Regions from separate parts of the Blautia sp. MB18-30 genome, predicted to be linked through region 2. Evidence: riboswitches for the same ligand, from Rfam matches in the RefSeq annotation. Region 2 holds a riboswitch; the other holds the start of a gene.
The links. A riboswitch is a leader RNA that binds a small molecule or an ion and turns the genes downstream of it on or off. The one in region 2 is predicted to bind thiamine pyrophosphate.

Region 1: another riboswitch for thiamine pyrophosphate. It lies ahead of thiS (sulfur carrier protein ThiS); the one in region 2 lies ahead of thiW (energy coupling factor transporter S component ThiW).

What each region holds. Positions count from the first base shown of each region.
Region 1 is NZ_JAMOYY010000041.1:20,703-24,854, reverse strand. It holds gene NCY57_RS14165 (fibronectin type III domain-containing protein) at 181-1,299, shown strand; TPP riboswitch at 1,713-1,820, shown strand; gene thiS (sulfur carrier protein ThiS) at 2,069-2,272, shown strand; gene NCY57_RS14155 (thiazole synthase) at 2,436-3,221, shown strand; gene thiH (2-iminoacetate synthase ThiH) at 3,388-4,152, shown strand, end outside.
Region 2 is NZ_JAMOYY010000017.1:60,065-64,216, forward strand. It holds gene NCY57_RS09720 (hydroxyethylthiazole kinase) at 1-628, opposite strand, end outside; gene thiW (energy coupling factor transporter S component ThiW) at 591-1,145, opposite strand; TPP riboswitch at 1,483-1,585, opposite strand; gene NCY57_RS09730 (aldo/keto reductase) at 1,909-2,898, opposite strand; gene arfA (arabinosylfuranosidase ArfA) at 2,969-4,152, opposite strand, start outside.

The DNA.
Region 1 (4,152 bases), on a different contig from region 2:
GGGAGAAGCAAGAATCCCCCTGCTTTAGTTGAGGGGAGTGTCAAGCCATTGTAGAAACTGCCGAATTTCACCGAAAGCCCTGATTCGGCGAAAAATATCATAGCAGGAATAATTTTTATAATGTATACTATATTTGTTAGGGAATCCAGATATACCACAAAGCAGAAAGGAAAAAAGCGTATGAGAAGAAATTGGAAAAAAGCTTTATGTGGCATTTTGACAGGTTTTATGCTTGCAACGGCGGCACCAGCTGCGGTTCCGGAGTTGATCAGTGCGACAGAAGTACAGGCGGCGATAAACGTAGCAACGCCGGCTATGTCTTCTATTAAGATCTCCGGCAGGAATAAGATTATTTTCAGCTGGAAACAGGTAAAAGGAGTTGCCGGATACCGGGTATACCGCAAGACCGGAAACAGCGGATGGAAAGCAGTAAAAACCCTCACAGGAAGCAAAAATGTTACGTTTACCGATACAAAAGTAAGTACCGGAGTAAGCTATACTTACACAGTGAGAGCTTACCGGAAATCCGGAAAAAATACGATCTGGAGTAGATATAATGAAAAAGGTCTGACAGCAATCGCAGGTCTGAATTATCTCACCCTGAATAAGACCAGCCTGACACTGGCATCGAAAAAAACTTATACACTGAAGATCAAAGGCACCAGTCTGAAACCGTCATGGAAGAGCAGCAACACAAATGTTGTCAAGATAACTTCTGTCGGAAAGATCACCGCGGTAAAAACAGGAACAGCGGTTATCACAGCGACTCTTGGTGGCAGAAAATTCACCTGCAAGGTTACTGTAAAGAATCCGACCTCGGCTAATACCAGATTGACGCAGAATTATAGCAAATTGAAAAAATACATCAGTCAGAAAGGCAAATATACTGAAGACGGAAATCAGTTTATAAATGTCAAAGTAGATAAAGAAAGTACTCTGATGATCGGTTATCTGAAGAAAGAAGATAAGATAGATATTGGGATGATGCTCTCTATGCCTTCAGATGGAATCCTTGCCGGACTGGATATTATCGGAAACTGTGTGAAATCTGATACGGTCAGTGTGAAGTCCGCCCTGTCTACAAATGAAGTCTTTCTGCTGGTGACTTCTTCTACAAAAGCATCTGCTTATAAAGGTCAGAATCTGACTTTCTTGTATACAAACGGAAAAAAAGCGATGACAGATCTGCAGGATTCTTCCAATATTATGATGAAAGCGACAATGAAAGTAGCAAATGATTATCTGAAAAAGAATTTAAATCTGACAATGAAAGATCTGGGATTCACTGCTTATAAATAACAGTAACATCCTATGATGATGCCGTTAATAAAATTCGGTTGACAAATTAGTATAGAAAGCATAAGATGATAGTAGCTAAGAAATGTGATGAAATTCAAACATTGGCAAAAACGAAAACCCCGGAAGTCTCGCACACTTCCGGGGTTTTCTATGCCGTTATGTAAGGGGGCTTAAGCCTTTCAGGCTGTTACTGCCTGTCGTTTCTGTCCAGCCATTTGCGAATATAGTAGCTAACTATATCCGCCGTAACAGAAACAAAAAATGTGATGATTAATTCGCACACTGGACTTCACCTCCTTTCTGCTGGAGGGTTGGCAGCAATTATAGTGTACTATAGTTTAGAACAAATTGGAACTATTGTGAGAAAATTTAATGCTCTTGACATTGATCATAATTCGCCTTATACTAAACCATGTAAATAACAGGGGAGCTTGTGATGGCAGGCTGAGAGGAAGTCTTCAACTTCGACCCTTATACCTGATTTGGATAATGCCAACGTAGGAACGTATAAGATGAATTTACGGGAGATACTTTGGTGTATCTCCTTTTTTATTGGATGCGGATGTTTTTATCCGATTGAATACGTAAGATCAGGATTTACAGGGAAGGGATCAAGAGCGAATGCTTTTAACCCCGGTATCGACAATTGAATATTGGGAAATTTGAGAGTGAACTGAGTTCATGAAGGGGTGCACCACCGCGGGTGTATTTCTTTGTGAACTCTTTTTTATTGACGAATAGCTTTTGAAGTTTCCGGAAAGGAGAGATCATGATCACAGTAAATGGTGAAAGCAGAACATTGGAAAAGCCGGTGACAGTAACAGAATATCTGGAAGCATGTAACTATGTTCCGGTGCAGGTTGTAGTAGAGCTGAATGAAGAGATCATTAAGAGAGACACTTACGATACAACAGTACTGAAAGATGGCGATGTTGTGGAGATTCTGCAGTTTATGGGTGGCGGAAGCTGCTGATGTCGCTATAGAGATAAAATTAGGTATATATACCACGGCAGTAACTGACAGATAAGTTACTGAAAAAATGCAGATGAAGAATGATCTGGCAGAAGAAGGCGCTGGTTATAAATCGGTGGAAATATTTTCTGCAAACAGACATAAAGAAAGGTGGACATAAAAAATGACAACAGCAAACACAAATGAAGACAAACTGATCCTGGGAGGCCATGAGTTTACTTCCCGTTTTATCCTTGGTTCCGGAAAATTTTCTCTGGAGCTTGTAAAAGCATGTATTGAAAAAGCAGGAACTCAGATCGTAACACTTGCCCTGCGTCGTGCAAATGAGGGTGGACTTGCGAACATTCTGGACTATATTCCGAAGGATGTTACGCTTCTTCCGAATACGTCCGGCGCCAGAAATGCAGAAGAGGCAGTCCGTATTGCAAGACTTTCCCGCGAGCTTGGCTGTGGAGATTTTGTAAAGATCGAAGTTATCCATGATTCCAAATATCTTCTTCCGGATAACTATGAGACCATCAAGGCAACAGAGATCCTTGCAAAAGAGGGCTTTGTAGTTATGCCATACATGTATCCGGATCTGAATGCAGCCAGAGATCTGGTGAATGCAGGAGCTGCCTGTGTAATGCCACTTGGCTCTCCAATCGGTTCCAACAAGGGAATCTGTACAAAAGAATTCATTCAGATCCTTATCGACGAGATCGACCTTCCGATCATCGTGGACGCAGGAATCGGCCGCCCATCACAGGCATGTGAGGCTATGGAAATGGGTGCTGCAGCAGTTATGGCAAATACAGCCATTGCAACTGCAGGAGACGTCCGTGTTATGGCGGAAGCCTTTAAGAAAGCTATTGAGGCAGGAAGAAGTGCATATCTTTCCGGTATGGGAAGAACTCTGGAGAGAGGTGCAAGTGCATCCTCACCGCTGACCGGATTTCTTCATGAGTAAAATTGATAAATGAATGATTGAACGCAGAACACTAAGCGGGGGACAGGCACGGCCTGTGTAGTGAAACACAGGTATTGTCTGGTTTCAATCGAAATTGAGTTTACAGATATGCAGCAGTGAGGACCAGAGTATTGCTGCAATATATGAGAGGAGCGACATAAGAGTAATGGCAGAGACAGTACAGGCCAGTCAGCAGGACGGCCATTTTAATGAAAGTATCGTAAATGAAGAAATTCTGGAAGATATGAAAAAGAACCGTATCGATCACATGAAGTACCTTCCGGATATGGAACAGCTGGAAGAATCTGATGTAATGGATCAGGTTATTTCCGCAATGAACGCATATGATTATGATAAGTACACAGAAGCGGATGTACGGAGAGCGCTTGCTCATGACAACCGTACACCGGAGGATTTTAAAGCACTGCTTTCACCGGCAGCGCTGCCTCTTTTGGAAGAAATCGCACAGGCTGCACGGATCGAAACAAGGAAACATTTTGGAAACAGCATCTGTATGTTCACACCGATCTACATTGCAAACTACTGTGAGAATTACTGCATTTACTGTGGATTTAACTGCCACAATAAGATCCGCCGTGCACAGCTGAACGAAGAAGAGATCGAGAAGGAAATGGCAGCGATCGCCGAGACTGGTCTGCAGGAGATCCTGATCCTTACCGGCGAGAGCAAAACCAAATCCAATGTGGAGTACATCGGAAAAGCCTGTGAGATCGCGCGAAAATATTTCAAGGTGATCGGCCTTGAGGTTTATCCGATGAATTCCGATGAATATGCATATCTTCATAAATGTGGCGCAGATTATGTGACGGTTTTCCAGGAGACTTATAATTCTGACAAGTATGAAACTCTGCATCTGGCAGGACATAAGAGGATTTTCCCATACAGACTGAATACCCAGGAGCGTGCACTG
Region 2 (4,152 bases):
CAGTCAGTGCACCGACCATACAGCCGGTTCCTGTGATCCCGGACAGCGCCGCACTGCCATTTTGTACCAGAACAACCCGTTCACCATCCGTAACAAAATCCTGTTTCCCGGTAGCCAGCACGATTGCCTGATTATTTCTGGAAAAAGCCTTAAGCACTTCACTGACTCCATCGATATTTTCCTCAGTCAGAGCATCCTCGACACCCGCATCGATTCCGATCGCATGAGACGGCAGCCCGGAAACAGCCAGAAGCTCTGACATATTTCCCTTCAGCACTGCCGGATGACCGATCCTTAAAAGCTCCCTCGCCAGATTCAGCCTGAGATCACTGCAGGCAACCCCTACCAGGTCCAGAAGAACCGGGATCTTATTTTCCATCGCTGTTCTCATAGAACGCTTCATTGACTCGATCCTGGCATCGGTAATATTCCCGAGATTCAGCATCAGCGCACCAGCCGATGCCGTAATATCTGTCACCTCTGCCGGATGCTCCGCCATGATCGGCCTTGCACCTACTGCAAGGACCACGTTGGCACAGTCATGGATCGAGATCGGATTGGTGATGCAATGGATCAGCGGCTTTTCTTCTTTAATTCGCTTTCGCAGTTGTAAAATTCTTTGTCTCATATGTTTTTGAACCCAAAGCTGCCTGGAATTTCACCAGAAGACCTGCTTTACTCAGAGCCTTCAGGAAAATATAGGCAACACATCCTCCCATTGTGGTTGCTGCAAGGAACATCGGCGTATAATAAAATGCTGTCAGTCCGCCTCTTCCCATCAGGAATGCCATCACCGGATAAGAAACCATGGACCCGATGATACCCGTTCCAAAGATCTCACCGATCACCGCGCAGATGATCTTGCCTTTGGAAAGTCTGTAGAACACACCTGAAAGAAATGCGCCAAATACTGCACCGGTCAGTGCAAGTGGCGGGATTCCCATAAACATCATACGGATCACGCCGATCATGGTCGCACAGAGAAGGGAATACCACGGTCCCATCAGAACCGAGCATACGATATTGACAAGATGCGCCGTGGGGCACATTCCCTCAATCCTCAGAATCGGTGAAATAACGACACCGATCGCAACCATCATTGCCAGCATTACCATACGAAGCGTGTGCATCCTTTGTTTTTCCATAGTGTTTTTCCTCCCTGAAATATCAGGCAGAGCCCTGTCAGATCCGGGCAAAAGCTTCCCGTCTGCTGCAGTCTGCCATTAGATTTTGGCGGTCGAAGTTCCCTTACTTCCTCTCACTCCGAAAACACGGATTCCCATCGCTTACATGATCCTTCCGGAAAAATCCTCCGGAATATCACTCTCCTGCCAGACATTAAGGCGCTCCCCTTCCTGCCCGCTCTTTCGCAGAAGCTCCACATGCAGTCTCTGGCACTTTCACATCCCCACATTGTCAGAACATTCCAGTTCCATTCCTGCATCCGAAAAGAGCGCATCCCATGGAAAACTCCACGGAGACACGCTCTCAGATCACAATCCCTCCGTTGGCATTACCCAAATCAGGTACGGTCGAAGATCTATCTTCCTCTCAGCCTGTCACACAAGCTCCCGCTGGCTCTTTTCTTTTCTGTTTTTCAATATAGCACACACCTATCCCGTTGTCAAACCTCCACTGCTTATTGCTCTTTGCACTCCCACCGGAGACGTTACTGTTCACTCCGTTCTCAGCAACACGCTTTCGCGATGCACAGAATTTATGGTAATCGCATAAATTCGCGCGGTATGTCTCGGGTTTTCTGTGACCTTCGCTCACAAAAAACACCTCGCGGAATATTACCAGTGAACAGTAACCCGGAAACTTTCCTAATTCAGTTAAACAATTATTTCGACATAAAAAACTCCCTGCTTCACTACTTTTCATAGTAAAACAGGAAGTATATAAATCTTATTTTGAGATCTCGTCGATCAGACGCAGCTCCTCAGCTGTAAACGGTGCACAGTGGATCGCTTTCACATTATCAAGGATCTGCTGCGGCTTGGAAGCTCCGATCAGAACACTGGTAACTTCCTTATGCTGAAGCAGCCAGCCAAGCGCCATATCAGCCAGCTTCTCTCCACGCTGGGCTGCCAGATCGTTCAGTCTCCGGATCTGATCCAGACGCTCCGGCGTCAGCACACTTTCCTTAAGGAATCTTCCATCTTTGCGGATACGGCTGTCCTCCGGGATCCCGTTCAGGTAACGGTCTGTCAGCTGTCCCTGAGCAAGAGGGCTAAAAGTGATCAGACCTTTTTTCAAAATGCCGGTGGTTCTCTTGAGACCGTTTTCTTCCACAGTTCTGTCAAAAATGGAATACCGGTTCTGGTTGATCACAAAGGGGCATTTCAGATCCTTCAGGATCGCTGCCGCCTGGCTTAAGGTTTTTCCATCATAATTGGAAAGTCCCACATAGAGAGCCTTGCCCTGCTGAACCGCTGTTGCCAGCGCCCCCATAGTCTCCTCAAGCGGAGTCTCAGGATCCATTCTGTGATGGTAAAAAATATCCACATATTCCAGACCCATGCGCTTCAGGCTCTGGTCAAGGCTCGCCAGAAGATACTTGCGGCTGCCCCAGTTTCCATAAGGACCTTCCCACATATCATAGCCTGCCTTTGTTGTGATGATCAGCTCATCACGGTATGGCATCAGTTCTTCTTTCAGGATCTTGCCGAAATTCCGTTCCGCACTTCCATAGGCAGGTCCGTAATTATTGGCAAGGTCAAACTGTGTGATACCATTGTCAAAAGCTGTGAAACACAGCTGCTTCATGTTTTCATAATCAGAAGTATCTCCGAAATTATGCCATAATCCAAGAGACACCTTCGGAAGCATCAGGCCGCTTTCACCGCAGCGGTTGTACTCCATAGTTTCGTAGCGTTCCTTTGCAGGTGTGTACATAAAAAAGACCTCCCATAATGTAGCATGATTTACATTTTCTGTAACTGCTTTTACTATACTTCACCGGCCCTTATTTCGCAAGACGGATCATATTCCAGCTGTGTTTTGCAAAAACTGCTTCCAGTTTTCCGCCGTCCAACTTTGAGCACTCTGCACTGGCTTTTACAGGAACTACATTCTCCGGCTGAGCCTCTGTATTGGCTGCCTGAAGATCGTCATTATTGAGTACAATATGCTCTACGATCTTATATCCCTCAAACTGTCTTAAGTCACAGGAAACTTCCATATCCTCATCCAGACTCTTATTCACTGCAAAGATCGTCAGCGTATCCTTTTCCTCATCCCAGACACACACAGAATCCAGATATGGAGCTTCTCCATAAGTCTTGCTTTCATATATGGGTGTGAGAACCTGTGTATTAAGGACGGTTCCTCTTCCAAACATACTTGTCAGCATATACGGATAAAAGATCGTCTGACGCCATGCGCCTGTATCGGATGTCATGATCGGCGCAATAACATTTACCAGCTGTGCCATGCAGGCGATCTTTACGCGATCTGCATGACGGAGAAGTGTGATCAACATACTTCCCACAAGAAGTGCATCCTCAAAGTTATAAACATCCTCCAGCTGATGGGGCGCCTGTACCCATTTTTCCAGTTTTTTATCCTGTTCATTGCTGTGGTACCATACGTTCCACTCGTCGAAGGAAAGATTGATCTGTTTTTTTCCATGCTTCTTTGCTTTTACAGCATCGCAGATGGAAACCACTCCTGAGATAAAATCATCCATGCCCTTGGAGCTTGCCAGAAAATCGGCAGTGTCTCCCGATGCATTTCCATAGTACTGATGCAGGGAAAGATAATCCACCTGATCGTAAGCCTCGTCAAGAACCGTATACTCCCAGGAGCCAAAGGTAGGCATTTCCAGACTGGAGCTTCCGCATGCAACAGTCTCAACCTCCGGATCCATAAATTTCATCAGGCGGGCAGTCTCTGCTGCAACTCTTCCGTACTCTGCCGCAGTTTTATGTCCCATCTGCCACGGACCGTCCATCTCGTTTCCGAGACACCATAATTTGATATCATGCGGCTGTTCATAGCCGTGAGCTTTACGGAGATCACTGTAATAGGTACCACCCTTAAAGTTACAGTATTCCAAAAGATTTTTCGCATCCTCCGGTCCTCTTGTTCCCAGGTTTACTGCCATCATCACATCGCTGCCGGCTTTTCTGGACCAGTCCACAAACTCAT